Regions from separate parts of the Glaciimonas sp. PCH181 genome, predicted to be linked through region 2. Evidence: predicted binding sites of a transcription regulator. Region 2 holds the regulator's gene; the other holds the start of a gene.
The links. Region 2 encodes HrcA, which represses chaperone genes, less so after heat shock. Its sites were predicted from a motif close to TTAGCACTCNNNNNNNNNGAGTGCTAA; they were not measured.
Positions count from the first base shown of each region.

Region 1: groES (co-chaperone GroES) is a predicted target of HrcA. The motif match lies at 6,498-6,524, and genes of this name have one in related genera.

Region 1 covers NZ_PYFP01000002.1:396,165-411,718, forward strand. Annotated here, with positions in the region: gene dacB (D-alanyl-D-alanine carboxypeptidase/D-alanyl-D-alanine-endopeptidase) at 1-1,152, opposite strand, end outside; gene C7W93_RS14835 (hypothetical protein) at 1,376-1,558, opposite strand; gene mgtA (magnesium-translocating P-type ATPase) at 2,606-5,368, shown strand; gene C7W93_RS14845 (DUF1345 domain-containing protein) at 5,537-6,205, opposite strand; gene groES (co-chaperone GroES) at 6,650-6,943, shown strand; gene groL (chaperonin GroEL) at 7,058-8,713, shown strand; gene C7W93_RS14860 (methionine ABC transporter ATP-binding protein) at 9,392-10,441, shown strand; gene C7W93_RS14865 (methionine ABC transporter permease) at 10,431-11,084, shown strand; gene C7W93_RS14870 (MetQ/NlpA family ABC transporter substrate-binding protein) at 11,145-11,945, shown strand; gene C7W93_RS14875 (4-hydroxyphenylacetate 3-hydroxylase family protein) at 12,162-13,730, opposite strand; gene C7W93_RS14880 (TetR/AcrR family transcriptional regulator) at 13,851-14,531, shown strand; gene ylqF (ribosome biogenesis GTPase YlqF) at 14,620-15,554, opposite strand, start outside.
Region 2 covers NZ_PYFP01000002.1:653,838-669,391, forward strand. Annotated here, with positions in the region: gene recN (DNA repair protein RecN) at 1-1,140, opposite strand, end outside; gene C7W93_RS16120 (NAD kinase) at 1,337-2,263, opposite strand; gene C7W93_RS16125 (HAD family hydrolase) at 2,339-3,079, shown strand; gene hrcA (heat-inducible transcriptional repressor HrcA) at 3,219-4,241, shown strand; gene fur (ferric iron uptake transcriptional regulator) at 4,323-4,742, opposite strand; gene C7W93_RS16140 (outer membrane protein assembly factor BamE) at 4,817-5,413, shown strand; gene dapB (4-hydroxy-tetrahydrodipicolinate reductase) at 5,449-6,255, shown strand; gene C7W93_RS16150 (MotA/TolQ/ExbB proton channel family protein) at 6,313-7,005, shown strand; gene C7W93_RS16155 (biopolymer transporter ExbD) at 7,076-7,507, shown strand; gene leuS (leucine--tRNA ligase) at 7,770-10,415, shown strand; gene lptE (LPS assembly lipoprotein LptE) at 10,599-11,186, shown strand; gene holA (DNA polymerase III subunit delta) at 11,198-12,214, shown strand; gene C7W93_RS16175 (glutamate-5-semialdehyde dehydrogenase) at 12,265-13,536, shown strand; gene C7W93_RS16180 (CopD family protein) at 13,615-14,037, shown strand; gene C7W93_RS16185 (2-hydroxychromene-2-carboxylate isomerase) at 14,068-14,670, shown strand; gene C7W93_RS16190 (class I SAM-dependent RNA methyltransferase) at 14,815-15,554, shown strand, end outside.

The DNA of each region.
Region 1 (15,554 bases), 260 kb from region 2:
GATGCGCTCATTACGCGACAAACCCGAACCGTTTTCGATCACCAGATCGCTGGCGTCTATGCCCTTGTTGGCAAGCCAGCTTTGGATGGCGCGGGCACCTCGTTCTGGCGTCGCGGGAAGTTTCAGGATATCGGCGGCAATCGTCAGCAAAGTCTGACGTGCCATCACGTTATTGCTGTATTTATTGATGTCGCGGATTACCTCGGGCAGCGTGACTGAACTCCATTCGGCAATAAAGCGCGTGCCCACCGGGACGACCCCAGACTTGACGGTACCGCTCAACGTACCGCCAAGATCGGTCCACATTTGCCGGAATACGTTGCCAAAATACTGCGAGGAACTCATTTTGTAGGGATTCACGTACCAGATTTTTTCCCCGCAAGATGCAGGCAGCGTGCCGTTAAAACTAGCGCCGTTTTCATCAAATGTTGCCTGCAACTTCCCCTGCCAATCGCCACAAGCGCCCTTGGCGGAACGCGGAGGAATGACGGTATAACCGGCCATCGGCGGATCGACTACGACACGGATCAGGCCAGTCGCGTCATCGGGCACAAATTGGAAAGTCAGCGTTTTGTAATTCAGCAACAAAGCATCAGGACCGGCGTTGTATGGCTTTAGAGGGTCGCCGTCAAACGCCGCAGGGTCATAGGCATTTTCGTCAAACATACTGCGATCAAGGACCACGTTGCCGCGGATATCGCGTATACCTTTAGCACGAATCTGGCGTAAAAATAGCCAGAAATTCTCTAATACCAATTTTGGGTCGCCGCCGCCTTTAAAGATCAAATTCCCTTGCAACGTCGTACCAACTTGTCGGCCATCCGTATAGGCGGTGGTCTTCCAGCTATAGGTTGGGCCCAACAATTCTAGCGCGGCGTCTGTCGTGACGAGCTTCATGGTCGAGGCGGGATTAAAAGGTGTACTGATGCTGTTGGCGGCGACAACTTTGCCTCCGGCTGAGGCTTCTTGCACATATATACCGACGTTTTGCGCAGGAATAGCCGCTTCTTGTAGCGCTGCAGTCACCGCTAAAGGCAACGTCGGCGACGAGGATGACATCAATTCTTGCGCGTGACTAATCGAATACGGGGAGAAAAAGGCAGCGCTAACAAGGAGCGCACGCATCACGGCAGATTGGAATTTGTTCGGCATGGGCATCAGGTAGAAAGAAAATCGTGAGGGATTATCCCACGTGATCAATCTAAGCCCAGAATGCGACTTATTAAACGGAACGGAAAGACGATTATTTTGAAAGCGTCAAGGCGCAAGGACGGAAAGTCCGCCTTTGGTAGAAAGCATGGTCGACAGGCCTATGAGCAATGACGTATGCTTGCAATTCCAGCTGACAGGCAGCGAATGCCGAACAAATTGCACGTCAAATCAATACCGAGATGGCTTGAAGCAAAAACATTGCCAGTAATGCGCCAGCCGCCAGGCCCACCGTGCATAGACCACCATGAACTACTTTGGAATGCACCGGCACTTCGGAAAAGAGTACTAATCCACACAGCGCCATAGGGACGAAAAAAATCAAGTTCGTGACGATTAAATGTTGCATGGCTGTCTCCGTCTTTTTGATTTATATTTTAAGTATAGTTAACGATAAGCAAGACGCAAGGTTAGATTACCTTTGTATAAGGTTGAGGCCGAATTAGAAGACGAATAAAAAGATAATTAACAGGACTACTTTTAATCCGCGGTGTTGCTGAAAATGAAATACTTGCAGGCATTTATAAATTTACTAAAAACAACACAAAATCACGGACATAGACGTTCAGATGCTTTCCCATGCCGTGCTGCACAATTTTTCTTGACCGCCGTTTGCGTCAGTATTAACATCCGCTTGTTTTCATTTTATGGAGCCCCATTCATGGGCACTTGTTCGAGTGACAGTTGTTGCCAGATCCGCTCTGGCCACGTCTCGGCAAGATAACGCAGGCTTCTTCCCCTGCCGTCATCTCGCCGTTGGCGAATGATGGTATCCCAATGATCAACGTTGCCAAATAGCTGGTTAATCAAGCTATTTAGACCGTGCTGATCACAGATTTCCACCTAAATATTGCTGTAAGACTGCATTAGCGCTGCTGCATAACATTTACGTGCAGCAACAAAAAATGGCTGTTTTGAACCACGAGAGTATTATCCCTTGGTCATTAGACGGCTATTGCAATCTTGCATGGACTATTTAAACAAAGGATGACGACGCACTCGTCTATGCCATGCATAGCAGGCGTCGAAATCCCTTGTTCTGTCATTAAAACATCACTGCCCGGATTTTCAGTTTGCAGCCTTGCGTCTTAAGGCTTTTGTCTTTATTACACATGTCTGTCATCCACATCAATGACAGGCCGTTAAACCTGGCAGTTAGTCCAGTTAAGGGAATCCCTAAAATCTTCGTCTGAGCAAAAGGCTGGCCAGACAACGATGGAATACAGGCACGCAGAATAAGGCGCGCATCGATCCTCCATCATTGACTGGCGATATAGAGATTTTAGCGATGACCTTCCGGCATCTTGATTGAACGTGCTACGACTTTCAGGATGCAGGATTGCATTAGCAGATCAGGTCAGCGGCAGCCGAAATATATAGAAAAAAGAATAACATCATGAATCTGAATCTCTTGAAAGATACCTTCGTCAGGTTTGTCCACGCCCATGGCATGGATCGGCATTTTCGCCGTTTTGGTGGCGATATGTTTAGCAGCACACCTACGCCAAATGAAGTGCCCGCAACGCTCGCGCAGCATTTGCTGAAGGCGGCGCAGATTGAGCTGCCGGAATTGCTTGAGCAATTACATAGTCGGAGCGACGGCCTGACCGATGCCGAAGCAGATGCGATTCGGCTGGTAGTCGGCCCGAATGAGGTCGAGCACGAAAAGCCGCTGCCCTGGTGGGCGCATTTGTGGCAATGCTACAAGAATCCGTTTAATTTACTGCTGACCGTGCTGGCCGCCGTGTCGTTTGCGACCGAAGACATGAAAGCCACGGTCGTCATCAGCACGATGGTTGTGCTATCGACGCTGATGCGCTTCGTGCAGGAATCGCGCTCTAACAATGCGGCCGACAAACTCAAGGAAATGGTCAGTAATACCGCGACGGTTCTGCGTCACGATCTGACTGCGGATATTGCGGATGAGGCGTTGCGCTATTTTGACGTTACGCTGCATCCCAAAGGCGCGCGACGGATTGAACTGGCGATTAAAAAACTAGTCCCCGGCGATATCGTGCAACTCTCTGCTGGCGACATGATCCCGGCCGATTTGCGCTTGTTGACCGCCAAAGACTTGTTTATCAGTCAGGCCGCAATGACCGGCGAATCCCTGCCGGTTGAAAAATTTATCGTGCATCGCGGCGAGGATGTCGGCAATCCGCTGGAGCTGGATAATCTGTGCTTCATGGGCACCAACGTTATCAGCGGATCGGCCACCGCGATTGTTGTCACCACTGGCAATCAAACCTATTTCGGTGCACTAGCCGAACGTGTCACCGCGACCGACCGCACGCCGACAGCGTTTCAGTTGGGCGTAAATAAAGTCAGCTGGCTATTGATCCGTTTCATGATGGTCATGACGCCGATCGTATTTTTTCTGAATGGTTTTACCAAGGGCGATTGGGTTGAGGCCTTTTTATTCGGTCTCTCCGTAGCAGTCGGCCTGACGCCGGAAATGCTGCCGATGATTGTCACTTCGACGCTGGCTAAGGGTGCGGTTGCCTTGTCACGTAAAAAAGTGATCGTTAAACGCCTGGATGCGATTCAAAATTTTGGCGCAATGGACGTGCTGTGCACCGACAAAACCGGCACGCTGACACAGGACAAAATTTTTCTTGAGCGTCATACCGATATTCTCGGTAAGCCAGATGATCTAGTGCTGGAATACGCTTATCTGAACAGCCACTATCAAACCGGTCTGAAAAATCTGCTGGATGTGGCCGTCCTTGACCACGCAGAACTCCAACGTGAAATGGCCTTGGCCTCGGCCTATCGCAAGGTCGATGAAATTCCATTCGATTTTCAGCGTCGCCGCATGTCGGTCGTGGTCAGCGAGCGTGAGGATCATCATGAATTGATCTGCAAAGGCGCGGTTGAGGAAATCGTTTCTGTCTGCACGCATGCCCGTCACAATGGCACTGTCGTGCCATTCACTGCCGAGCTGCTCAAAGAAATTCACGAGACCACCGCCAGCCTGAATGCGGAAGGTTTACGGGTGGTTGCGGTTGCGGCCAAAGATTTGCCGCCGACCAAGGAAGTGTATGGCGTTGCCGATGAGTCGGATCTGGTCTTGATTGGTTATATTGCCTTCCTCGATCCACCGAAAGAATCGACTAAACCAGCGCTGGATGCACTGAAAAAACATGGCGTTACCGTCAAAATTTTGACCGGCGATAACCAACTGGTCACCGCCAAAATCTGTCGTCAGGTCGGATTGACTGTCGATGGCATGCTGCTAGGTTCCGATGTCGAGAATATGAGCGACGCGGACCTCGCCATTGCGGTTGAAAAAACCACGGTATTTGCCAAGCTCAGCCCGGATCATAAAGAACGCATCGTCCGCAGGCTGCATGACAATGGTCACGTAGTCGGGTTCATGGGCGATGGCATTAACGATGCCCCGGCGTTACGCGCAGCAGACATCGGTATTTCGGTCGATACAGCGGTCGATATCGCTAAAGAAGCCGCCGATATCATCCTGCTGGAAAAAAGTTTGATGGTGCTGGAAGAAGGCGTTTTAGAAGGTCGCAAGACGTTCGCAAACATGCTGAAGTACATCAAAATGACGGCCAGCTCGAATTTTGGGAATGTCTTTTCTGTACTGGTTGCCAGTGCCTTCCTGCCGTTCCTGCCGATGCTGCCCTTGCATCTGCTCGTACAAAATCTGCTTTACGATATTTCTCAAATCACGATTCCGTTCGACAACGTGGATAAGGAATTTTTAGAAAAACCGCAGCGTTGGGATCCTAAGGAAATCGGTCGTTTTATGATCTTTTTCGGGCCGATCAGCTCGATCTTCGATATCGCGACATTTGCGTTGCTGTGGTACATCTTTGGGGCCAATACGAACGAACATCAAACGCTGTTTCAGTCAGGTTGGTTCATCGAAGGCTTGCTATCGCAAACCCTGATTGTGCATATGATTCGGACCAGAAAAATACCGTTCTTCCAAAGCCGTGCTTCGTGGGCGCTGATGAGCATGACCGTCATCATTATGGCGATAGGGATTTTACTGCCGATGTCGCCGCTAGCGCATTACTTCAAGCTGCAAGCGCTGCCACTGAGCTATTTCCCTTGGTTGTTGCTGATTTTGGGCGCGTATGCAGTGCTGACGCAGATGATGAAGGGTTGGTATGCGAAGCGGTATGGCTGGCAGTAAAGCCTCTGCGTAAAACAAGATGTAGCGCACAAAAACGGACAGCCTCGGCTGTCCGTTTTTTTTGGAAAAGTATTCATATGAACCGGCCTGAAAATGGCCGTTAATCATAATGAGACAAAGGTTGAACCAGCAGAAAACGCCTGACTTTTAGCCTGACGTTTATTCAGATCAGGAAATCAAACCCGCCGCGATATTGATCGATAGCCCCAAAATCGCCGAATTAAACAAAAATGTCAGCACCGACTGAACCAGCACTACTTTGCGCATTGAGCGGGTCATCACGCTGACATCTGAAGTCTGTACCGCAACCGCCAACGTGAACGAGAAATACAGAAAATCCCAGTAATCCGGATTCTTTTCCTCATCAGGAAAACGCAACGGCAGCTTATCCTCATCCGCGCTGTAAAACAGCCGGGCGTAATGCAACGTGAACATGGTTGCGACTAAAAACCATGAGCCGAGCACGGTCAGTCCGGTGAATAAATAGCGAACTTCTTTCGGGCCCGGCAAAAAATCCTTCGCCTGAGACAACCCAAAAACGACCGCGACGATGCTTGAACTCGCGGCGATGCAAATCAACACCAAAATCGTGGTGTCGTTCTCATCCTCGATGGCGGCGCGGCATTTTACTTGCTCCGATCCTGCCCGCACCATCATCCACCAGACGGTAATCAGATAACCCCAAACCCCGGCATTCCAGCTAATTAACCCACGCGTAATCGGCGATCCGTGCGGCTGTAAGGCCCAAATGACGATGCCGAAGATGAAAGCGATGACCAGACGCGGATGGGTATGGAAAAGCAGATTTTTAAGACTATAAAAAAAACGTAAGCTCATGCTGAGACCTTAAAAAATGGAGATTTCACACTTTTGCAAAGGAGTTAATCCGACAATCATTGCATCGGTTGGCAATTGTAGCGGCTTGGCTGCGGGTACGCTCTTGAGTTTTGAGCAGCTCATATAGATATAAAACAACTGCAACGTAGTTGTCATTAATCAATTAAGAGATCGGACGTTCATTCCGCGTTGGCTAAAAGTGTCACCGCCAAGGGCAATTCGGCATTGTAGGAAAATAAAAAGAAAAGTAAAAAATATCCACTCTTGAAAAATCAACTAACCACCCCTATACTTAGCACTCGTTAGGTGAGAGTGCTAACAATCTCCCTGGCCTAGTCACTTTTTCTGTGCGGCGCATCGTAAAAGCCAAACTAATCGGTGCAGTCTTGTTTGCTGCGATGTTGCTGCAAAAATCATAACTTGTTGAATTTGAAGGAGTCACACATGAATCTTCGTCCTTTGCATGATCGCGTCATCGTTAAACGTCTCGACATCGAAACTAAAACCGCATCAGGTATCGTTCTGCCAGAGGCAGCAGCTGAAAAACCGGATCAAGGTGAAGTTCTGGCCATCGGTAACGGCAAAATTTTGGAAGACGGCAAAGTACGTCCATTGGCAGTTAAAGTCGGCGATCGCGTTTTGTTCGGCAAATATGCTGGTCAAGTTGTGAAGATCGAAGGCGAAGAACTGCTGGTAATGCGCGAAGAAGATTTGTTCGCCGTCGTCGAAAGCAAGTAATTCATTGTGCATTGTGTAGGCAGGTTGAAGCGATTCGGCAAGATGCGATAGCGCGTTTAACCAAGTTTTAAGCTGATCTACACATCATATTCAACCGTATTCAGGAGAATAAACATGGCAGCAAAGCAAGTAATTTTTGGTGATGACGCACGCGCTAAGATCGTCAACGGCGTTAACGTGTTGGCAAATGCAGTTAAAGTCACTCTGGGCCCTAAAGGCCGTAACGTCGTTCTGGAGCGCAGCTTCGGTGCCCCTACCGTTACTAAAGACGGTGTTTCAGTTGCGAAAGAAATCGAACTGAAAGACAAGCTGGAAAACATGGGTGCGCAACTGGTTAAAGAAGTTGCTTCCAAAACGTCAGACAACGCTGGTGACGGTACAACTACTGCAACAGTATTGGCTCAAGCAATCGTGCGCGAAGGCTTCAAATACGTTGCTGCTGGTTTCAACCCAACTGACCTGAAGCGCGGTATCGACAAAGCTGTTGTCGCCATCGTTGCAGAAATCAAAAACCTGGCTAAACCAACGACAACAAGCAAAGAAATCGCGCAAGTCGGTTCGATTTCAGCTAACTCCGACACCGATATCGGTGAAATCATTGCCAAGGCAATGGACAAAGTCGGTAAAGAAGGTGTTATCACAGTTGAAGACGGCAAATCACTGGAAAACGAACTAGACATCGTTGAAGGTATGCAATTTGACCGTGGCTATCTGTCACCGTACTTCATCAACAACCAAGAAAAACAAGTTGTTGCTCTGGAACAGCCTTATGTTCTGTTGTTCGACAAAAAAATCTCTAACATCCGTGACCTTCTTCCGGTATTGGAGCAAGTCGCTAAGTCGGGCCGTCCACTGCTGATCATCGCAGAAGACGTCGAAGGCGAAGCACTGGCAACTCTGGTTGTCAACAACATCCGCGGTATCCTGAAAACTGCTGCTGTTAAAGCACCAGGCTTTGGCGATCGTCGTAAAGCTATGTTGGAAGACATCGCTATCCTGACCGGTGGTCAAGTGATTGCAGAAGAAGTCGGCCTGACACTGGAAAAAGTGACTCTGGCAGAACTCGGTCAAGCACAACGTATCGAAATCAGCAAAGAAAACACCATCATCATCGATGGCGCTGGCGAAGCAATCTCGATCGAAGGACGCGTTAAACAAATCCGCGCTCAAATCGAAGAAGCAAGCTCAGACTACGACCGTGAAAAATTGCAAGAACGTGTCGCTAAGTTGGCTGGCGGTGTTGCTCTGATCAAAGTCGGTGCAGCTACCGAAGTTGAAATGAAAGAAAAGAAAGCACGCGTTGAAGATGCATTGCACGCTACTCGCGCTGCAGTCGAAGAAGGCGTAGTTCCTGGCGGCGGCGTGGCTTTCCTGCGCGCACGTGCAAACGTCAAGGACCTGAAAGGCGACAACGCCGATCAAGAAGCTGGTATCAAAATCGTGCTGCGCGCGATTGAAGAGCCACTGCGTCAAATCGTATTCAACGCAGGCGATGAGCCATCGGTTGTCATCAATGCAGTTCTGGCTGGCACTGGTAACTACGGTTACAACGCTGCCAACGGTACTTACGGTGACTTGGTTGAGCTGGGTGTTCTTGATCCAGCAAAAGTTACACGTTCAGCACTGCAAAATGCAGCTTCGGTTGCTGGCCTGATCCTGACTACTGACGCAATGATCGCTGAATTGCCAGAAGACGGCAAATCAGCTGGCGGCATGGGCGGCGGTATGGGTGGTATGGGCGGCATGGGTGGCATGGACGGCATGATGTAATGTGAGATTGATCTTCGACAACTGTATCTAGCGGCGCAATCTTGTGGCCTGCGATGCTCACCGTACATGCTACGGCTGCGCTTCTCGGCCACAATCTTCCACCGCTAGATACGATTCTCAACGATCACACAGAGTTGGCTGATATTTCTTCTTTCGTTTTTTGAGGATGTATTGGTTGATTAATAAAAAGCCCACAGTGATGTGGGCTTTTTATTGTCTGAATGAAAAGTACAGACGCTCTAATTTTAAAAAAGGGAAAACCGTCGTCAATACGTGCCTGAAGGCGCGAAATCCCTTTTCAAAATAGAACACGTATTAGCAGATTATATGGATGAAGGAGTCGCAGTCAGGCGCTCCCGTGGCCTATCCGCCCTTGCAGCTTGCACGACGTTCTGGCTATGTGAAACTCGCGGGCGCTTTCGCATCTCCACTCAACAACATGAAAAGAGAATATCGATTTCATGAGAAAGCGTGGGTGTCTTCATGAAAACGAAAATGCCGCGCAAAAAATAGATTTAACTACAAGATAAATCTTATATAGAAAACGGTTATAACCCTATACCAAAAAGATACTTTCCCCGAGTACAAAATCCTTATAAAATAAGCACTTACAAAAAAATTATATTGGCGGCAGATTGTCGGAGTCAGAGACAGTCGGCTGCCTTTTTTTATGCTGAAATGATAAAAATTCAAGCAGTTACCCAGCGGTTCGAGGGGGCTAATGGTCCGGTGGATGCGGTACGCAACGTTGATCTGACGATTAACAAGGGCGAAATCTTCGGCATTATTGGTCGCAGCGGCGCTGGCAAAAGTACGTTAGTGCGCACGCTTAATCTTCTCAACCGCCCTACTTCGGGCAAGATCATCGTTGATGGCAAAGATTTGACAGCACTGAGTGCCGATCAATTGCGCGCAGCGCGGCGTGAAATCGGTATGATTTTTCAGCACTTTAATTTGTTGTCGTCACGCACTGTCTACGACAATATCGCACTGCCGCTGGAACTGACAGGGATGTCGAAAAGCGACATCAGCAAAAAAGTCACACCGTTGCTAGAGCTAGTCGGCCTGACTGCGCTGAAAGATCGCTATCCGGCTCAAATCAGTGGCGGCCAGAAGCAGCGCGTGGGAATTGCGCGCGCGCTTGCCAATGCGCCTAAAGTATTACTATCGGACGAGGCCACATCGGCACTTGACCCTGAAACGACGCGGTCGATTTTAGAACTGCTGCGCAAAATCAATCAAGAACTAGGCCTGACCATCGTCCTTATCACGCATCAAATGGAAGTGATCAAAATGATCTGCGACCGGATGGCCGTTATGGAAGCCGGGGAAGTGATCGAATACGGTCAGGTAATCGATATCTTCCGCGCCCCCAAACATCCGGTGACCCGCTCAATGATTGGCGATGTTATCGCACAAGATTTGCCTGCCGGCGTCTTGCAGCGCTTGCGCACACGACTGGCGGGTAGCGATGCTGGCGATGGCACCGACCATTTGTTCCGCCTGGCATTTACGGGCGACAGCGTTAATCAACCGCTGCTATCCGAAGTTGTGCGTAAATTCAATTTGGATTTCAGTATTTTGCACGGCCAGATCGATGAAATTCAAGGTCAGGCGTTTGGTTCCTTGGCAATTTTAGCCAACGGCGGCAGCGCCGATATCGCAGCAGCAATGCAGTACTTAAGCGCGCAAGGCGTGACGGTAGAGGAGTTAAATCATGTCATCTGAAATGCTCGATCTTTTCATTTCTTCGTTCGGCGAGACGCTGATGATGGTTGGCATATCAGGCATTTTGGGTGCCATTTTAGGGATTCCGCTGGGGATTGCGCTGCATCTGACGGGCCGCGATGGCGTGCTGCCGAGTCTGGCTTTTAATCGCGTTGCCGGGCTGATCGTCAATGCAGTCCGCTCTACACCTTTCATCATTTTGCTGGTGGCAGTGATTCCATTCACGCGCTTTTTTGTCGGCACGTCCATCGGCACCGCTGCGGCGATTGTACCGCTGACTCTGGCATCGGCCCCGTTCATTGCGCGCTTGGTCGAGACCGCGCTGCGTGAGGTGGATCGTGGTCTGATCGAAGCTGCGCAAGCCATGGGCGCATCGACCTGGCAAATCGTCTACAAAGTGCTGGTGCCAGAAGCGTTCGCCGGTATCATCGCCGGATTGACGATTACTTTTGTTAGTCTGGTCGGCTACTCGGCGATGGCCGGTGCGATTGGCGGCGGCGGTCTGGGCGATCTTGGTATCCGTTACGGCTATCAACGATTTTTGCCGGAAGTCATGCTGGCTGTAGTACTGATTTTGATTGTCTTTGTACAGCTGGTACAAACCCTGGGCGATATTCTGGTGCGTCGTTTAAGTCACAAATAAATATTACTTTCACGCATAAAAAATCTGAATTGTTGTAAGTCATCCCTAGAAAGGAAAGAAATGAATCGTCGTCAATTAGTCCAATTTTTTGCTGGTTTAGGCGTCGTCGCCAGCTTGATATCCGCACCTGTATTTGCGCAGGAAAAAACGATCAAGATCGGCGCTACCGGCGGCCCTCATGCTGAAATCCTTGAAGTGGTGAAAAAGATCGCCGCTAAAGATGGCCTGAATATTCAGATCGTCGAGTTCAGCGATTACGTTCAACCTAACGCCGCCTTGGCTGCGCGTGATCTTGACGCAAATAGCTATCAGCATTTGCCTTATCTGGAAGCGCAAATCAAAGATCGCGGTTACAAGCTGAGCAATGTCGGCTACACCATCACTTTCCCAATGGGCATTTATTCTAAAAAAATAAAGTCATTGAAAGACCTGAAAGCTGGTGCGCGTATCGGTGTACCGAACGACCCGACTAACGGCGGACGTGCTTTGCTGTTATTGCAAGCCCAGGGATTGTTGAAGCTTAAAGCCAACGCAGGGTTACAAGCCACACCGTTAGATATCGTTGAAAATCCAAAGAAATTGAAAATCCTGGAAATCGACGCAGCGCAGTTACCGCGTTCGCTAGATGATCTCGATGCCGCTGCGATCAATGGTAATTTCGCAGAAAAAGCAGGTCTCAGCCCGACTAAAGATGGTATCGCTATCGAAGCCGCACGCGGCCCTTACGCCAATATCATTGCCGTGCGTACTGAGGATAAAGACAAGCCGTGGGTTGCTAAACTGCTCAAGGCTTACCATAGCCCTGAAGTGAAGCAGTTTGTCATCGATCAATACAAAAATTCGGTGATTACTTCCTGGTAAAAATAGCATGGTCTGTAGCTGCTTCAGTGGCTGACGCAACTACGATCTGCTAAATATCCGCAGGGTTAAAGGGCGAGGTAAATCGTAAAGATTTCCTCGCCCTAATTACGTCCGCCAATCAGCGCAACGTGTACGTCCGCTGATCAATGTGCGTATATATCCGATGAGCGCAGCACGTAGATCAACTGATCCACGCAACATGCACATCAAATTTGATCAGCTATTTTCCAATTTTTTAGTCGTCTGCGGCATCTCCACCATGACCGCCTGACCTGGAACTGTGCAACCAGTCGAACAACATTTTCCCGGTTGTTTATTGGCAGAAATTGCCCGACCCGGCTCTTCCACTAAGCCACGATCTAACAAACGTTCAACCAATTCCACCTTGCTGCCGATCGGATAATTGCGATAAATTTCCTGCTTCATTGCCGCTGGCGATCCACCGCCGTGCAAGCTGATCACAGAATACCAGCCGCCCTGATACGAGGCGGTTAAATCCTCGATAAAACGCGCCGTCTGTATCCGCTTTTCATAAGGCACATCTGGATTCGCCCGCAGCACTTCCGACAGAGTCGCCGCAGTCGCCGGATTATGGTCCTCGTCCGGTCCTGGCAACGCAACAATCAATCCTCCCGAAACATAGTGCGCGATGCGATGCATATCGTAGATTTGCGTCGATAACAGCAATTTACCGATATTAGAAAAGACCGGATCGGGGACAAAGCTGTTCGATCCTTCATCCATTTTGGCGTATACCGATGAGGCCACGCCGCAAGCGTAAAAACCCTCTGTAATCTTGATCAACTCCACCATTTGTTCGCGCAGATGATTTTCCTTGCCCGGATCAAAACCGTTCGCCTCGCACATTAGCGCCCCTGCGCCTATCAGCAAATCGCCAAAACCGGCACGTGCGCCGATGCAGCTGTGCCGATGATGCGTCGCGTAGTTATAGGTCATATAGCCGGAATGCTCCCATTCACCCGCATAGAACACGCGCTCCCAGGGGACGAACACTTTATCGAAAATGACCACGCCCGTAGATTGACCAAACTTATTGCTGAACAACGCCGCTTTCTCACCCGGACGTCCCGCCGGACGCGCCACAATCGTCAATCCCGGTGCGTCACAAGGAACCGCGCAGCAAACCGCGAACTCCGCATCTTGCTCCGACATATTTCGACAAGGCATGACCAGAAACTCATGCATATACGGCGCGCCAGTCACGATGGCTTTGGTGCCCGAAATAAGGATGCCTTTTGCAGTGCGCTCAACAATATGCACGTAGGTATCGGGATTGGCTTGCTCGTGCGGCTTTTTGCTGCGGTCGCCTTTGGCATCCGTCATCGCGATCCCTAGCGACAGATCGCGATCTTGCACTTCGTGCAGATAATTCAGAAAGTTTTGACCGTAAGTCGTACCTTTATCCGCATCGATGCGATGCGTGACTTGGTAGATCGCATTTAACGCATCATGGGCAAGATACCGCTGCGCGCAGCCGGTTTCCTGACACAGCAGACGCACCGCCTCCAGCTTATTCAACAGGTCGCCGCTGCTGGTATTGATGTGCAGCATGCGATTAATCGTTTTGCCGGACGTATGCTGTTTAGCTAGCATAATCGGCGCGTACTTTTCTTCCAGGGCATAGTCGTACGTCACGCCAAGCGCGTTGATGCCTGGCAAGAATGCTGGTTCATCGGCAACCGAATCGACTTTTCGGCCATCGACGTACACCGTTGGCGAGTAACGACGCAGCGACTCGCGATATTCTGCAGAAGACATCAACATAGCTTTCATCTCCGAATTTTGATTAACGATCATTAATATGAACGTTGTTCATTTTAAAGTCAAGCATTCACTTTTGAGCAATCTCCATGCTAAACTCGTTCCATGAACAAGCAAACAAACTTGAAAACAATACCGGATACAGCTACCGCGCCATCACCCGATGCAGCGCGCACGGATAAGCCCAGCACCGTTCGCTTGCGAGCAGTCAACGATCTGAAACGCCAGATGATTCTGCAAGCAGCGCGGCGCGTCTTCGAAAAAGACGGTCTGCTAAAAGCGAATGTCCGCGCCATTGCCAGTGAAGCTGGGTACACCGCTAGCGCTATCTACAATCATTACGAAAACAAGGAAGAAATATATGGCGATCTGCTCCAGCAATCGCTGGAACAACTCAACGCCGCTGTTCGCGAACATCATAACGATGCCCTTCCTGCAGCAGAACGAATTACACACGACGCGATGGCGTTTTATGACTTTTATTTAAAAAATCCGAGAGAGCTCGATCTGGGATTTTATTTTTTTCAGGAAATGAAACCGCTCGGACTGACGCCCACACTCAATGAACATCTGAATCAACGTTTGCGTGATGCGCTAGGTGGCGTGGAAGCCGGATTAAGGGAATGTGGATGTTCCGCAGCTTTAGCGGCAAGAGAAACCACAGCCCTGTTCGGTCATTGCGTCGGTTTATTGCTGTTGACGCATACCGGACGCATCCGCATGTTCGGTCAGGATGGCCGGGAATTATTTGCGATGTATGTGGATGGACTGATTAGCCGATCATTGCAACAAACCCTGCCTTAAATGCTGGAGTTTTCCGGCAGAAGTAAAAAAGCCAATCTAAAAGATTGGCTTTTTTGTGCAACGGCAATGTCAGCAATTCACCGCTATATCAGGTGTCCGAAACATCTCTCGGCGGATTATATAAAAGCTCTTCCGCAGCTGCGGCAGCGATCACATCATCCTTGGCTTGCTGCTTTTCCAGCAATTCTTGCTGATGCTGCGCCAGGCTTTCTGCACGACTCTGCGGCGTCTCTAATGAAATACGTCCAAGCGCGCCGGTACGAAAATCCTGCAACAACGTGTTTGCGGCCTTTTCCACATCGAAGCCACTGCCTTTAAGCCGATAACCGCGACGAATGGCGACGCCTTCAACGACATCAACACCGTCCGTAGCTTCCGTAATTTCCATACTGTAGCGAGCAGCAACTAATTGCGGATAACGCTGTAGCAATACGTCGGCCAGATACGTCGCCACTTCTTCTTCGATCAAGGCATTCACGCCAACGGCATGGCTGGCGGCCAACATCATGCCATCACTCGGCAAGGCAATCTTCGGCCACAACATACCGGGCGTATCGATCAACACCATGTTTTTGTTCATGTATAAACGCTGCTGCACTTTGGTCACCGCAGGCTCATCGCCAACGGCAGCGACACGTTTTTTCAGCAAAGCATTCATCAACGTCGATTTACCGACGTTAGGAATACCCATGATCATCATGCGCAAAGGTTTAAGCGGCGTGCCACGATGCGGTGCCAGCGCTAACGCTAAACCCGGCACTTTGAGAACATCGGACGGCTTTTTGCAGCTCAGCGCAACGGCGTGAACGCCCTTTTGCGCGTTGTAATAGCTAATCCACGCTTGTGTGGCGACCGGATCGGCGAGATCACTTTTATTCAGAATTTTGAGGCAAGGACGCTGGCGAAACAGCCGTAATTGCTCGATCATCGGATTGCAGCTGGCCTGCGGAATGCGGGCATCCAGCACTTCGATGATCATATCGACCTTTTCCATGGCTTCCGCCGCCTTTTTGCGGGCAGCGT
Region 2 (15,554 bases):
GGCTGCTTTACCCCGCGCCTTGGATAATTTCTGCGCCAATCCAAGATAGGTCGCCTTTAGTTTCTCTTCCTGCACGCGCAATGCATCAAGATCGCTGGCGTCGGCCAACTGCTGCAATTGCGTGGAAAGCGTCGCCAGTTCCTGCGGTATGGCATCTGGTTCCAGTCGGAATTTGCGCGACGCGGAATGGATAACTTCCATCCGGCGATCAACTTCGTGCAAGCGGGCGGGGTCCAGCTCCATCCTGCTTAAATAATCATTGAGCGCATAAACTGCCTCTTGCAACTGAATCCGTGCTGGCTCCAGCGCTTCCAATACTGGCTTTAAATCGTTGTCGACGTCGACCAATTTACTAATCTTGATATTCAAGCCGGCCAACTGGGACAGCATCGGAATTTCTGCTTCAGAGATCAGATTCAGCGCTTCTTGCGCACCTTCGATCAGACTGGCAGCGTGGGACAAACGGCTATGCTCATTGGTAATGTCATCCCATTCACCGGGCTTGACGGCGAGCTTTTCCAGCTCATTGACTTGCCATTCGAGCCGTTCACGTTCCAGCATGACGTTTTTGGCGTTAGTTTCAAATTCCAGCCGTTGTTTAGCTAAGGCGCGCCAGCTCTTGTAAGCGGTGGAAACCAGTTGCAGTTCATCTTGCAAACCGGCTTGCCCATCCAGCAACAGCCGTTGCGAATCGGCTTTCAACAATGATTGATGCGCGTGCTGACCATGAATATCGACCAGCATTTCACCCAATTCGCGCAACTGTCCTGCTGTCGCGGCAATCCCGTTGATATACGCTTTAGAGCGTCCGGCGTTGTCGATAACGCGTCGCAGCAGCACACCGCCCTCTTCGCTTTCAAATTCATTTACCGCCAGCCACGCTCTGACTGCCTCACTGGTATCAATCGGGCTGCCTTCGCTGTAGCGAGAGACTGAAAACTCGGCACTGATATCTGCTTTAGCCGCACCTTCACGTACCACGCTGGCATCGCCGCGCCCGCCCAGCGCCAAGGCCAACGCATCGATCAGGATGGATTTGCCTGCACCGGTTTCGCCGGTGAAAACAGTAAAGCCAGACGCCAGATCAAGCTCAATGGCATCAACGATGACAAAATCGCGAATGGAAAGGGTGCGCAGCATGGAGTTGAGTTAGAGGTTGAATTAGAGGTTGAACTTAGATCGGTTTGTGAGACAAAAATCGGTTTCAAGCGTTTTCACGTGAGCGCTCAGCAACGTCGATAACAGAAACGGTTCAGGCATTTGAGCGGGCAGTGTACTGCAATTGATCGCCCAGAATACAGGGCGATCTGATTGCGGCTTTCTGACTCGGTCTGGCTCAGCGCAAATGTCCATCCGCAGAAGGATATTCGTTCCAGTGTAATTTTTGACGCAGCGTCTCGTAATAGCTCCAGCCAGCAGGATGCAAAAAGGTAATCGTGTGATCGGAACGTTTAATCGCGATACGATCGCCCGATTGCAGGCTGGCTAGCGATTGCATGTCAAAATTGACACTAATATCCCGGCCATTGACGATTTCGATCACGATTTCGCTGCTGTCGGGCACCACGATCGGTCGATTTGATAACGCATGCGGCGCAATCGGCACCAAAACAATGCCGCTAAGCGACGGATGTAGCAATGGACCGCCAGCCGACAACGCATAGGCCGTCGAGCCGGTCGGGGTCGAGACAATGAGGCCATCCGAACGCTGGTTATACATAAATCGACCATCGACATCGACTCGGAGTTCGGCCATGCCAGTCGTCGCACCGCGTGACACGACGATGTCATTAAACGCCAGCGCACTAAAAATAACCGCATTGTCGCGTTTCACTACCCCTTGCAACAACGTACGACGTTCGGATTCAACGTTGCCATCTAGCATTTCGCCCAGGACCGGCAGCATCCGCTCTAGCGAAATATCGGTCATAAATCCCAGTCTGCCTTGATTGATACCAATCAACGGCACATCGTAGGGCGCGAGTTGGCGGGCAATACCAAGCATGGTGCCGTCGCCGCCAAGGACAATCGCAGCATCGGCCTGAAGGCCGATTTGCGCAGGCGTCAACGCGTCAAATCCGGTCAGGGCGATGTTTTGCGCGGTCTCAGCTTCAAACACGACGTTATGCCCGCGCGCCAGCAAAAATGCGGCGACCTCGTTTAATGATTCGGCAATACCGGCGGCATAATACTTGCCAACAATCGCAATGGTTTTTGGCAAATTGGGGAAATTTTGCTGATGAGATAATTTTATAGGCCACATGCTGGCGATTAAACCATAATTTAGCCCGGTGTTACAGCTTCCTTGGAGGATACTCCGCAGACAATTTGATCTATCATGCGCAATATGACAAATACCGCTAACCACCCACAATCCCATGCCCCCATAAAAGCTGTCCTGTTCGATCTGGATGACACGCTGTGGCCGATTATGCCCGTGCTGGTGAGAGCCGAACAATTACTGTACGACTGGTTAGCGTTGCATGCACCGGCAGTCACGCAGACATTTACGATTGAAACGCTGCGGCAAAGACGTATTGCGATGAGCAATACAAATCCGCTATTCAAGATCAATTTATGGGCTTTACGCCATGCCGGACTGACCGAGGCATTTCAAAGTGTGGGAGAAGATACGGCCAAGGTCGATGCTGCGATGGCGCTGTTTTCCGAAGCGCGCCATGCGGTCACGCCATTCGACGATGTTCAGCCAGCGTTAACCCGTCTGGGTCAACGTGTTTTGCTGGGATCGATATCCAATGGCTTTGCCGATCTGGATAAAATCGGCTTGGCACCGCATTTTTCCATCTCCATAGCCGCCCATACTTTCGGCTGCGCCAAACCCGATCAGACCATCTTTCATGCCGCTTGCGACGCGCTTAAGGTCCGGCCGGAAGAAACTGTTTATGTCGGTGATGATCCATTGCTGGATGTAGTCGGTGCTCGCCAGGCTGGCCTGCGCAGTGTCTGGATCAATCGTTTTGAGCGGACGCTACCGGCCGGAATCGATGCCGATGCAGAATGCGTGACACTGCACGATTTGGAGGCTTGGCTGCATTTGCAGAGCGTCACAAGCCGCTAAGCCGCCAGCAGCATCTAAACTCTGCCGTCAGAGAGTAAGTAAACGACAACAACTGAACAAGCGCAACGTGGCGTAACAGTGTATAAGTACATCCATAAGGGGCTGGCAAGCTGAGCCAGCGCTCGCTAAAATACTGCCCATGCATCTTGATACCCGCGCTCAAACTCTTCTGAAAGCCCTCGTAGAACGTTACATTCTCGACGGCCAGCCGGTAGGCTCGCGCGCGCTTTCAAAGATTTCGGGATTAGAGTTATCGCCTGCCACGATTCGCAATATCATGGCGGATCTGGAAGAAATGGGCTTTGTCGCCAGTCCGCATACCTCTGCCGGACGGGTACCAACGCCGCGTGGTTATCGGGTGTTTGTCGATACGTTACTGACGGTACAGCCGATTGATGAAAGCGCCCTTGAATCCCGGATGCAATCGCGCCTGCAAACCAACTCGCCGCAAAAGATCATTGCCAACGCTGCGCAAGTGCTATCGTCGTTGTCGCAATTTGCTGGTGTCGTACTAACGCCCCGGCGCGAATCCATCTTCCAGCAAATCGAATTTTTACGGTTATCCGAAAAACGCATCTTGCTGGTCATCGTGGGCCCCAGCGGCGATGTCCAGAACCGGTTGCTGCTAACCGATGTCGATTACACCCCGTCCCAGTTAGTACAAGCCGCAAATTACATCAATCAACATTACGGCGGCCACAGCATAGACGATGTTCGCCATCGTTTACAAAGCGAAGTGCTGCAACTGCGCGACGACATGACGCGCTTGATGCAAGCCGCGGTTGAGGCTGGCAGCGATGCGATGACGGACAACGCAGATGATGTTGTGATTTCAGGTGAACGCAATCTTTTGAGCGTGACCGATTTATCGTCGAGCATGGCTTCGTTGCGTAAGCTATTCGATATGTTTGAGCAAAAAACCAATTTGATGCGCTTGCTAGATATCTCCGGCAAGGCTACAGGTGTGCAAATTTTTATCGGCGGAGAATCCCAACTCGTCCCGATGGAAGAAATGAGCGTCGTTACCGCGCCGTATGAGGTCAACGGTAAGATCGTCGGTACGCTAGGCGTCATCGGACCAACCCGGATGGCCTATCAAAGGGTCATCCCGATTGTAGACATTACGGCAAAATTACTCTCAAACGCATTAAGCCAGAACTAGTCTGGCTTAATGCGTTTGGCTTAATTGCCGGCATCTGACTACCTACGTAGCAAAAATCCCGCGTGAAATCTTTCTTCGCCGTTATTTCTTAACGCATGACCGGCAATGGCCATATAGCGCCAAAGCATGATCGGCAATCTCGAAACCGTGCTCTTTGGCAACTGCTTTTTGACGACTTTCGATTTCTTCGTCGTAAAACTCTTCCACAAGACCGCACACCAGACAGACCAGATGGTCATGATGTGAGCCTTCGTTAAGCTCAAAAACCGCTTTGCCGGTCTCAAAATGATTACGCTGCAATAGGCCAGCTTGCTCAAATTGCGTTAATACGCGATATACAGTTGCCAAACCGACATCAAGATTTTCGGTCAGCAGAATTTTATAAACGTCTTCAGCGCTCAGATGACGTACTTCACTATTTTGGAAGATTTCCAAAATTTTAAGTCGTGGCAAAGTAGCTTTTAGGCCGCTTGCTTTTAGTTCAGATGGATTGTTAGGCATGTTTACGTCGCAAATGGATGATCTGCTTTATCATATAGCGTTTTAGCACAATTGCTCAATCAATTGAGATCCTTATGCGCATGTTGCTCTCTTGTATTAACCGCACCTCTGTCCTGACCATCGCTGCTGTTTCAGTAGCGTTACTCGCTGGCTGCGCTTCCAAAAATCCCCTGATCGACAATCCGACGGCGGCCACCGGCACCAATGCAGGCACCACCAGCGCAACAGCGCCGACTGCCGCGACAGCAGATGCAGGCGTCCAAACCGTCAAGAATCGCCGGTTTTTCGGTATCTTCTCGCCTTATCGCCCAAATATTCAACAGGGCAATTTTGTGTCGAGAGAAATGATCTCGCAGGTAAAAGAAGGCATGACTACCGAGCAGGTATCATTTGCACTTGGCACGCCATTGCTAACAGATATATTTCACGCGAATCGCTGGGATTATGTATTCCGTCTGCTAAAAGGCAACGGCGAAATCACCTCCAGTCGCGTCAGTGTATTCTTTAAAGACAACCTGGTGACCCATGTTGAAGGCGGCGGCGATTTGCCGACCGAGGCAGAATATCTGGCACAAATTTCCGGTGGCGATAAAGAAGCCAAGAAAGCGACCCAAGATAAGGGTATTGCCAAGGATGTGCCTTTGCCTCCTCCTACATCTACAGTCAAATAACACTGCAAATAATAAGTCGGAAGTTTAAATTAACGATGAATCAAATGAAAATTGCCGTTGCTGGCGCATCCGGGCGTATGGGTCACATGCTGATCGAAGCTATTCAGCATGCGGACGATGCGATATTGGCGGGCGCGCTGGATGTACCGACATCGCCCGGATTGGGAACCGACGCTGCTGCTTTTCTAGGCGCACCCGCTGGCGTGATAATTGAATCCGATCTGGCGACCAGCCTGGCGAATGCCGATTATCTGATCGACTTTACGCGCCCTGAAGGCACGCTGAAGCATCTGGCGTATTGCGCTGAGCATGGCATCAAGATGATTATCGGCACGACCGGCTTTGACGAAGCAGGTAAAGCAGCCATTTCCGCTGCTGCTGAAAAAACCGCCATCATGTTCGCGCCGAATATGAGTGTCGGCGTCAATGTCACCATGAAATTGCTGGAATTGGCCGCGAAGAGCTTCTCGCACGGCTATGACATTGAAATCATCGAAGCCCATCACCGTCATAAGGTTGATGCGCCATCGGGCACGGCCTTAAAAATGGGCGAAGTCATCGCCGCTGCGCTAGGCCGCAAACTCGATGATGTTGCGGTCTATTCCCGCGAAGGCGTCACTGGTGAACGCGATCCTTCTTCTATCGGTTTCGCTACCATCCGTGGCGGTGATATCGTCGGCGATCACACAGTCATGTTTGCGGGCGATGGCGAACGGGTAGAAATTACACACAAATCCTCCAGCCGGGTTACTTATGCGCATGGCAGTCTGCGTGCTGCACGTTTCCTGATTGACAAGACAACCGGATTGTATGACATGCAGGATGTGCTCGGTCTGCGTTAATTTTATGTCTTTTCCGCTATCTTTCTTGTCATTTATGCCAACCTCTGGATCACCATCATGAATGATAATCTTGGTTTCGCGCATTATTGGGCACAGGGCGATGCAGTCTCGCATGCCGTGGCATATTTGCTACTACTGATGTCTGTCGTCAGCTGGTTTTATATCCTGTCTAAAACCTTAAGTTCGTGGCGCATTCGCCGCAGCGCCTCGGCGCTGGATGGCTTTTGGCAAGCGTCCACAATGCGCGATGCAATTGCCCTCATCAAACCCGTCGATACTGAAAACGTCTATGCGCCATTAGCCGAGCAAGCAGCCGATGCTGCTGCGATCAGAACCCCGGCGGCTGGCAATTCCGCCGCATCCCTGAATGCGGCGACTGACCTTGGCGAATTGATCACACGCACTTTACGCCGCGAAATCAACCGTGTTTCTTCACGACTGGAAAGCGGCTTAACCTTGCTGGCATCGGTCGGTTCAACAGCACCGTTTGTCGGCTTGTTTGGCACTGTCTGGGGTATTTACCATGCATTGATGGCGGTTTCTGCATCTGGCACAGTGCAAATCGATAAGGTCGCGGGCCCGGTAGGCGAAGCGCTGATCATGACTGCGCTCGGTTTAGTGGTCGCTATCCCTGCTGTGCTGGCATACAACGCATTCACCCGCGTGAATCGGATTACACTGGCGGAATTAGATGCATTTGCCCATGATCTGCATGCTTATCTGACAACAGGTAGCCGAGTCGGTAAATAAATTACCAGCATACGGATACGACTACAAAATACAGCGCTATTAATCGACAGCAACTCATCCAGGATTAAGAATGGCATTCGGCGGATTTAACGACAATCAGCAAGCTGCACCAATGGCGGATATCAATATCACGCCGATGGTAGACGTGATGTTGGTGCTGCTGGTGATATTTATCATCACGGCGCCGTTGTTTACGCACGCGGTGAAAGTCGACCTGCCAACCGCACAATCCGCCCCTGCCCCTGAAAAGCCAGAGACAATTGCGCTGTCGATTGATCGTGCCGGAAAAATGTTCTGGAACGACGCCCCTATTGCCGAAAATGAGCTAGCCCCGCGACTTATTGCCGCTGCTCAAAAGCAACCGCAACCAGAATTACAATTGCGCGCCGATAAAGACACCCGTTATCAAGTTCTGGCTGAAGTCATGTCTTTGGCGCAAAATAATGGGTTGACCAAGATTGGTTTTGTTACCGATCCTAAAAATACCCAGGCAAACAAGTAAATTCACCAAGGTCTACCCGCTAGACAATCGCTGCTCTACTCCTCCAGAATTCCTCTATCCATGGCGTTATCAGGCTTGAATCAGCCAAAATCTGCCTAGTCGACACTCAATGATGAGCGGCATATAGATCCCGTTTGTATCGCATTGGATAGCATCTCCGTAAGTCCCCTGTCGTACACCAGCACATGAACCAGTATAATCATTGGTTCCGGGTGAATTCACCCCATGCTCTCACATTCACTTTTTTAGCCCCATCCACGCCATGCAAGAAAAATACAGCTCGACCGACGTCGAAAAATCGACGCAAGACCATTGGCGCGCTATAGATGCCTACAAAGTCGTCGAACACGCGAAAGACCAGAACGGTCAGGACAAGAAGAAGTTTTACGCCTGTTCAATGCTGCCTTATCCATCCGGCAAATTGCATATGGGCCATGTGCGCAATTACACGATCAACGACGTCATGTATCGCTATATGCGGATGAACAATTACAACGTCTTGATGCCAATGGGATGGGATGCTTTCGGCATGCCGGCGGAAAATGCGGCAATGGCGAACAACGTGCCTCCGGCGCAATGGACGTACAGCAATATCGAACACATGAAAGCCCAGATGCAATCGATGGGACTTGCCATCGATTGGTCACGTGAAATGACGGCCTGTAAGCCAGAGTATTACAAATGGAACCAGTGGATGTTCCTGAAGATGCTTGAAAAAGGCGTCATCTATAAAAAAACCGGCACCGTCAATTGGGACCCGATAGACCAAACCGTATTGGCTAATGAGCAAGTCATCGACGGTCGCGGCTGGCGATCCGGCGCGCTAATTGAAAAGCGTGAAATCCCGATGTATTACGCCAAGATCACCGATTACGCTGAAGAATTACTCGATCACGTCGAAACCAAATTACCGGGCTGGCCAGAGCGTGTACGTCTGATGCAAGCCAACTGGATAGGCAAATCGACAGGCGTACGCTTTGCCTTCCCACATAAAATCACCGAAAACGGCGAACTGATTCAAGATGGCAAGCTATGGGTATTCACCACCCGTGTCGATACCATCAAGGGCGTGACCTTTTGCGTCGTTGCGCCAGAACATGCGCTGGCAACCTTCGCCGCCAAAACCAATCCAGAACTGACCGAATTCATCGCCGAATGCAAAAAAGGCGGCGTTGCTGAGGCCGATATGGCGGTCATGGAAAAGAAAGGTATGCCAACCGGCCTCTACGTTTCTCATCCTTTAACAGGTCAACTGGTCGAAGTATGGGTCGGCAATTACGTGCTGATTACCTACGGCGACGGCGCGGTGATGGGCGTACCGGCGCATGACGAGCGCGACTTTGCCTTCGCTCAAAAATACGTTCTGCCGATTCGCCCGGTCATTGCCGTCGCAGACAAAGTGTATTCCACCGAAACTTGGCATGATTGGTATGCCGACAAAGAAAACGGCCGCTGCGTAGACTCTGGCAAATACGATGGCATGGGCTATCAAGAAGCGGTTGACGCCATCGCTGCCGACCTCGCGGCCCATGGTTTAGGCGAAAAGAAAATCACCTACCGCCTGCGCGACTGGGGCATTTCACGCCAACGTTATTGGGGCACGCCGATCCCGATCATCCATTGTGATGACTGCGGTGATGTGCCTGTGCCAGAAAAAGATTTACCGGTCTTGCTGCCGGAAGATTGCGTGCCTGACGGCAGCGGCAATCCGCTAAACAAGCATGAAAAGTTTCTGCACGTCGACTGCCCTACCTGCGGCAAACCGGCGCGACGCGAAACCGACACCATGGATACTTTTGTCGATTCATCCTGGTATTACATGAAATACACCTCGCCCGGCTCAACCGATGCGATGGTCGACTCTCGCAACGATTACTGGATGCCGATGGATCAATACATCGGCGGCATCGAGCACGCTGTATTACATCTGCTATACGCGCGCTTCTGGACCAAAGTCATGCGCGACTTTGGACTAGTCAAGTTTGACGAGCCGTTTACCAACTTGCTCACGCAGGGCATGGTGCTGAACGAAACCTACTATCGCGAAGAAACCAACGGCAAAAAAATCTGGTTCAATCCAGAAGACGTTGCCCTGACTTTTGACGATAAGGGTCGACCACTGTCGGCGATCCTGAAAACGGACGGTCAGCCGGTTGCCATCGGCGGCACCGAAAAGATGTCTAAATCGAAGAACAACGGCATCGATCCGCAAGCACAGATTGACCAATATGGTGCCGACACGGCCCGCCTGTTCACTATGTTTGCGTCACCGCCAGAGCAAACATTAGAATGGTCAAACGCCGGTGTCGAAGGTGCGAACCGTTTCTTGCGCCGAGTCTGGAGTTTCAGTTTTGCCCAGGCAGCAAATATCCGCCCAGGCACCAGCACGCAATTTACCGATCTGCCAGATGCACTCAAAACCTTGCGCCGCGAAGTGCACAAAATTTTGCAGCAAGCAGACCACGACCTGAAACGTATTCAATACAACACGGTCGTATCGGCATGCATGAAAATGCTGAACACGCTAGAAGCCGCCAAGCTCGAAGCCTCGGCAACCAGCAATGCAGTACTGACAGAATGTCTGTCGATTTTCTTACGCGTACTCAATCCCATCGCGCCGCATATTACGCATACGCTTTGGCAAGAGCTCGGTTTCAGCAAAGTACACGGCGATATTCTAGACGCTAGTTGGCCACAGGTCGACCTCACGGCGCTGGAGCAAAGCGAAATTGAGATGATGATTCAGGTCAATGGCAAACTTCGCGGCAGCATTATCGTTGCCAAGGATGCCGACAAAGCAACCGTCGAAGCACTGGCACTTGCCCATGAAAATGTGCAAAAGTACCTTGAAGGTGCACCTAAGAAAGTCATTGTTGTGCCGGGAAAACTGATCAATATCGTGGCTTAAAAAGCGGCCATCGGTACTAAGTAAGACAATGAAGTAATCCGGCGAAGTAAGCGGTTGATATTCGGCCGCAGCCAGCAACAGCTTGGCCTTTAAGTTTGATCTTGTGGCCGGGTACACTCAAGTAGTAATGAGTTAGCCCGGTCATTGCATGTCGTTCCGCATCTTGAAACAAGGACTATCTGTATGACGCGCATTTCCCTGAGCCGCCTTCCTTTTTTTCGCTGGTCGATGATTATCGCCGTCAGCGCACTGCTCGCCGCCTGTGGCTTTCATTTGCGCGGTTCGGCCAATTTACCGTTTAAATCTATCTATCTCGGCTCGGCTACCGGCACGCCATTGGGTATCGAATTGAAACGTAATATTGTCGCTAGTGGCACCACCACAGTGTCAGAGAAGGAAGCTGGCGCAGAAGCGATTATGGAAGTCCTCGCGCAGAGTCAGGAAAAAGTCATTTTGACTCTGAACAGTCAGGGCCGTGCACGTGAATACATGCTGTATTACAAATTTTCATTCCGCCTGAAAGATGCGCAGCAGAAAGAATTGATGACGCCGACCCAAATCACACTGAAGCGCGATATCAGCTATAACGAATCGCAAGAATTATCAAAAGTTGCCGAGGAAGCGCTGTTGTATCGCGACATGCAAACCGATCTGGTACAGCAAATTCTGCGTCGTCTGGCCGCGCTCAAACCTGCTAATGCCGGAATCACTGATGCGGTAACGCCGACGCCGCCAGCGTCGTCAGTCCCATCGGTCACTCCAGCGCAATAAAGAGGCTAGGCATGCAACTGCGGATTGACGCCCTTGAAGGCCACTTGGCAAAAGCCGTGGCCCCGCTGTACGTCATCACCAGCGATGAGCATCTGCTGGCGCTCGAAGCTGCGGATAAAATCCGCAAAAGCGCGCGCGCACATGGCTGCTCGGAACGCGATGTTCTGATCGTTGATCGTAGTTTTAAATGGGGCGAGTTACAGGCTGCGAATCAGTCGCAATCGTTGTTCGGGGATAAAAAACTGATCGAGTTGCGTATCCCGACCGGCAAACCCGGCAAAGATGGCGGCCAGGCATTGCAGCAATATGCCGCCACGTTAAATCCGGATAACGTCACTATTATTACGTTGCCGAAGTTGGATTGGGCAACACAAAAAGCGGCGTGGGTAGCCTCCTTACAGCAGACCAGCGTCTATCTCGACATTCAGCAAGTAGAACGGTCACAGTTACCGAACTGGATCGGCGTGCGTTTGGCTGGGCAGCAGCAAAGTACCGACCGACAGTCGCTGGATTTTATTGCCGATCGGGTTGAGGGAAATTTGCTGGCAGCGCATCAGGAAATCCAGAAACTGGCGTTGCTACATCCAGCGGGCAAACTAAATTTCGAGCAGATCCACGACGCAGTGCTAAACGTAGCGCGCTATGATGTTTTTAAATTGAACGAGGCGATGCTGGCCGGGGATATCGGGCGTCTGGTACGGATGATCGATGGACTAAAAGGCGAAGGCGAAGCGCTGCCGCTGGTACTCTGGGCAATCTCAGAAGAATGTCGCACGTTATTAAAATTGAAATCAGGCATGACGCAAGGCCGCCCGCTGAATGCGTTGATGAAGGAATACCGCATTTGGGGGCCGCGTGAACGCTTGATGGAACCGGCGTTGCGGCGCTTATCGCTGGCGACCATCGAAGCAGCGCTGCAACAGGCCGCTCAGATCGACAAAATGGTCAAAGGCTTGCGCGCCAAAACATTTGCTGGCGACGCCTGGGATGCTTTGCTGCAATTAGGATTAAAGGTCGCTCGCTCTTAAATGCCTCTGCGCCGTCACCACTTTCCAACGGATTAGACAGACTAGAAACTATGGATATCCAACACTACATCGCTGAAGTCGGTCAACGTGCCCGCGTAGCATCGCGCTTGATGGCACGCGCGGATACCGCCGCCAAGAATCGTGCGTTGACCTTGATCGCAGAAGCAATCCGCCGCGACGCCGATATCTTGCGCACCGCCAATCAAAAAGATCTGGAAGCCGCGCGCGCCAGTGGATTAGAAGAAGCGATGCTGGATCGCCTGACCTTATCCGACAAAGCCATCGCGACCATGATCGAAGGCTTGCAGCAAATCGTAGCCCTACCCGATCCGATTGGCGAGATTTCCAACATGAAATATCGTCCTACCGGGATTCAGGTAGGTCAAATGCGCGTCCCGCTTGGCGTCATCGGTATCATTTATGAAGCACGGCCTAACGTGACTATCGATGCTGCTGGTTTATGTATCAAAAGTGGCAACGCAACGATTTTACGCGGCGGCTCAGAGGCAATTCACTGCAATCAGGCATTAGCGAAACTGGTCAAAGAAGGATTAAAGGGCGCAGGTTTGCCAGGCGATGCAGTGCAAGTTATCGAAACGACCGATCGCGCAGCAGTGGGTGCATTGATCAGCATGCCTGAATATATTGATGTCATCATCCCGCGCGGCGGCAAAGGTCTGATCGCCCGTTTGATCAAAGAATCAAAAGTCCCGATGATCAAACATCTGGATGGTATTTGTCATGTCTACATCGATGATGCGGCAGATCCCGAAAAAGCCCTGAAGATCGCCTTCAACGCCAAATGTCATCGCTACGGCACCTGCAATACGATGGAAACCTTGCTAGTAGCGCGTTCCATCGCGCCACATGTGCTGCCAGAACTGGCGCATTTGTATCGGACTAAAGATGTAGAACTACGTGCGGATGCCGAAGCCAGCAAGATATTGCGCTTCTGCGACTATCCGCATCTGACCGATGCGACCGAAGAAGACTGGAGCACTGAATATCTGGCGCCGATTCTTGCGATCAAAATCGTCGAAGACATGGACGAGGCGATCACCCATATCAATCACTATTCTTCTCACCACACTGACAGTATCGTCACCGAAAACTATTCGCATTCGATGCGGTTTTTGCGTGAGGTTGACTCGGCCTCCGTCATCGTCAACGCATCAACCCGCTTTGCGGACGGTTTTGAGTTTGGCTTAGGCGCTGAAATCGGTATTTCAAACGATAAATTGCATGCGCGCGGTCCGGTCGGGCTAGATGGGCTGACATCGCTGAAATACGTCGTGTTTGGTCATGGCGAAGTACGTACATAACAAACCAAAGAATTGATAACCTGAGCAACCAACCCGCTAGATAACCCCACTCCCGGACTCACCAATAAGGATACCTTCATGCTTTGGATTAAAGCGCTACACATCGTCTTCATGGTTTCATGGTTTGCTGGCTTGTTTTATCTGCCCCGTATCTTGGTCAATCTGGCGCAAGAGACCGAACCAATGGCGACGCAACGGTTATTGTTGATGGCGCGCAGACTGTACCGTTTCATGTTGCCATTGGCGATAGGCACGGTGATCTTTGGTGCTTGGTTGTGGATGGGTTACGGCATCGGCAGAGGCCCGGGTAACGGCTGGATGCATGCTAAATTATTCCTGGTTATTTTAGTCCTCGGTTATCACCATGCGTCCGGCAGCATGCTAAAGAAATTTGAACTGGGAACGAATAAACGCAGCCATGTCTGGCTGCGCTGGTTCAATGAAGTCCCGGTTATTTTGTTGTTGGCTATCGTTATTCTCGTCGTCGTCAAGCCATTCTAATTCTGGTCCCTTACCTGCCAAGGATGCAACATGAGTAAAATCTGTGAGTATTATTTCGCGCCCCATTCGCCATTTGCCTATCTCGGGCATGCACGATTGACGGCGTTGGCCAAACAATATGGCGTTCAGATTGTGTTGAAACCGTTCGATTTGTCGAAAATTTTCCCGATCTCCGGCGGCCTGCCGCTGGCTAAGCGGTCACCTCAGCGACAAGCCTACCGCCTGCAAGAATTGCAACGTTGGAGCGCGTATTTAGAGCAGCCGCTGAACTTGCAACCGACCTACTTCCCGGTTCATAGCGATGATGCGGCCAAGTTAATCATCGCAACCCAGCTCGCCCACGGCACGCAGGCCGCGCTAGATTTGACCGCAGCCATCATGCGCGGCGTATGGGCAGAAGAGAAGAACATCGCTGATACCGATACGTTAATCGCGATGGCAACGGCGCTCGGCTATGACGGCAAAACACTATTGAAATCGGCCGAAACCGTCAGCGTAGAGGCTGAATTTGTGCGGTTCACGGATGAGGCCATTGCAGCGAACGTGTTTGGCGCGCCTTGGTACATCGTTGATGGCGAAGGATATTGGGGCCAGGACCGGCTCGATTTTGTCGAACGCGCATTTGCAAAATAAAATCGTCGGTCGCTCTTTTACAAGGCGGCCATCGTTAAAGTAGTAAAGTAACCCTGCAACACGACGGCTATTTACCATCGCGTAAATAGCCATTTCACCACACCATCGACTGTAGATGGTGTTAACGGATAAAGAGAACCCCTCATGGCACAAGCATTAACCGCACAATCACCGACCTCAAAGCACTCTTATTTCTGTCCATGTCCACGTGGACTTGAAGCTGCGCTTGCAGAAGAAATAAACGAAATTGCGCAATTAGCTGCACCGACAGTCACGCTGCGCGTCCACAATCAAGTACCTGGCGGCGTACATTGCTCTGGCTTACTCAGCGATGCATGGCGCATCAATCTGCATTCACGGATTGCCAGTCGGGTGTTAATGCGTCTGGCGCATGGCTCTTATAAGACCGAAAACGATATTTACGATACCGCCCTGGAACAAGAATGGGAAAACTGGTTTAGCGTTAGCCACACTATCCGGGTCGATATCACCGCCATCAAATCCCCGTTGCGTAGCCTGGAATTCACTACGCTGAAGATCAAAGATGCGATTTGCGACCGTTTCCGTGACATCTGCGACGAACGGCCATCGGTCGATACGCATACGCCGGACATGCGTGTAGTTGGTTTTCTGGATGCACATAATTTCACGCTTTATCTGGACACCTCCGGCGAAGCGCTTTTCAAACGCGGCTGGCGCGCTGAGACCGGCGATGCGCCGCTTCGCGAAAATCTGGCCGCAGGATTACTCCGCACCGCTGGCTGGAAACCGGGCACAGTTTTATTCGATCCAATGTGCGGCTCTGGCACGATTCTGATTGAAGCTGCGCAGATTTTGGCCGGTATTCCATCCGGTGCCCGTCGCGAATTTGCCTTCGAAAAATT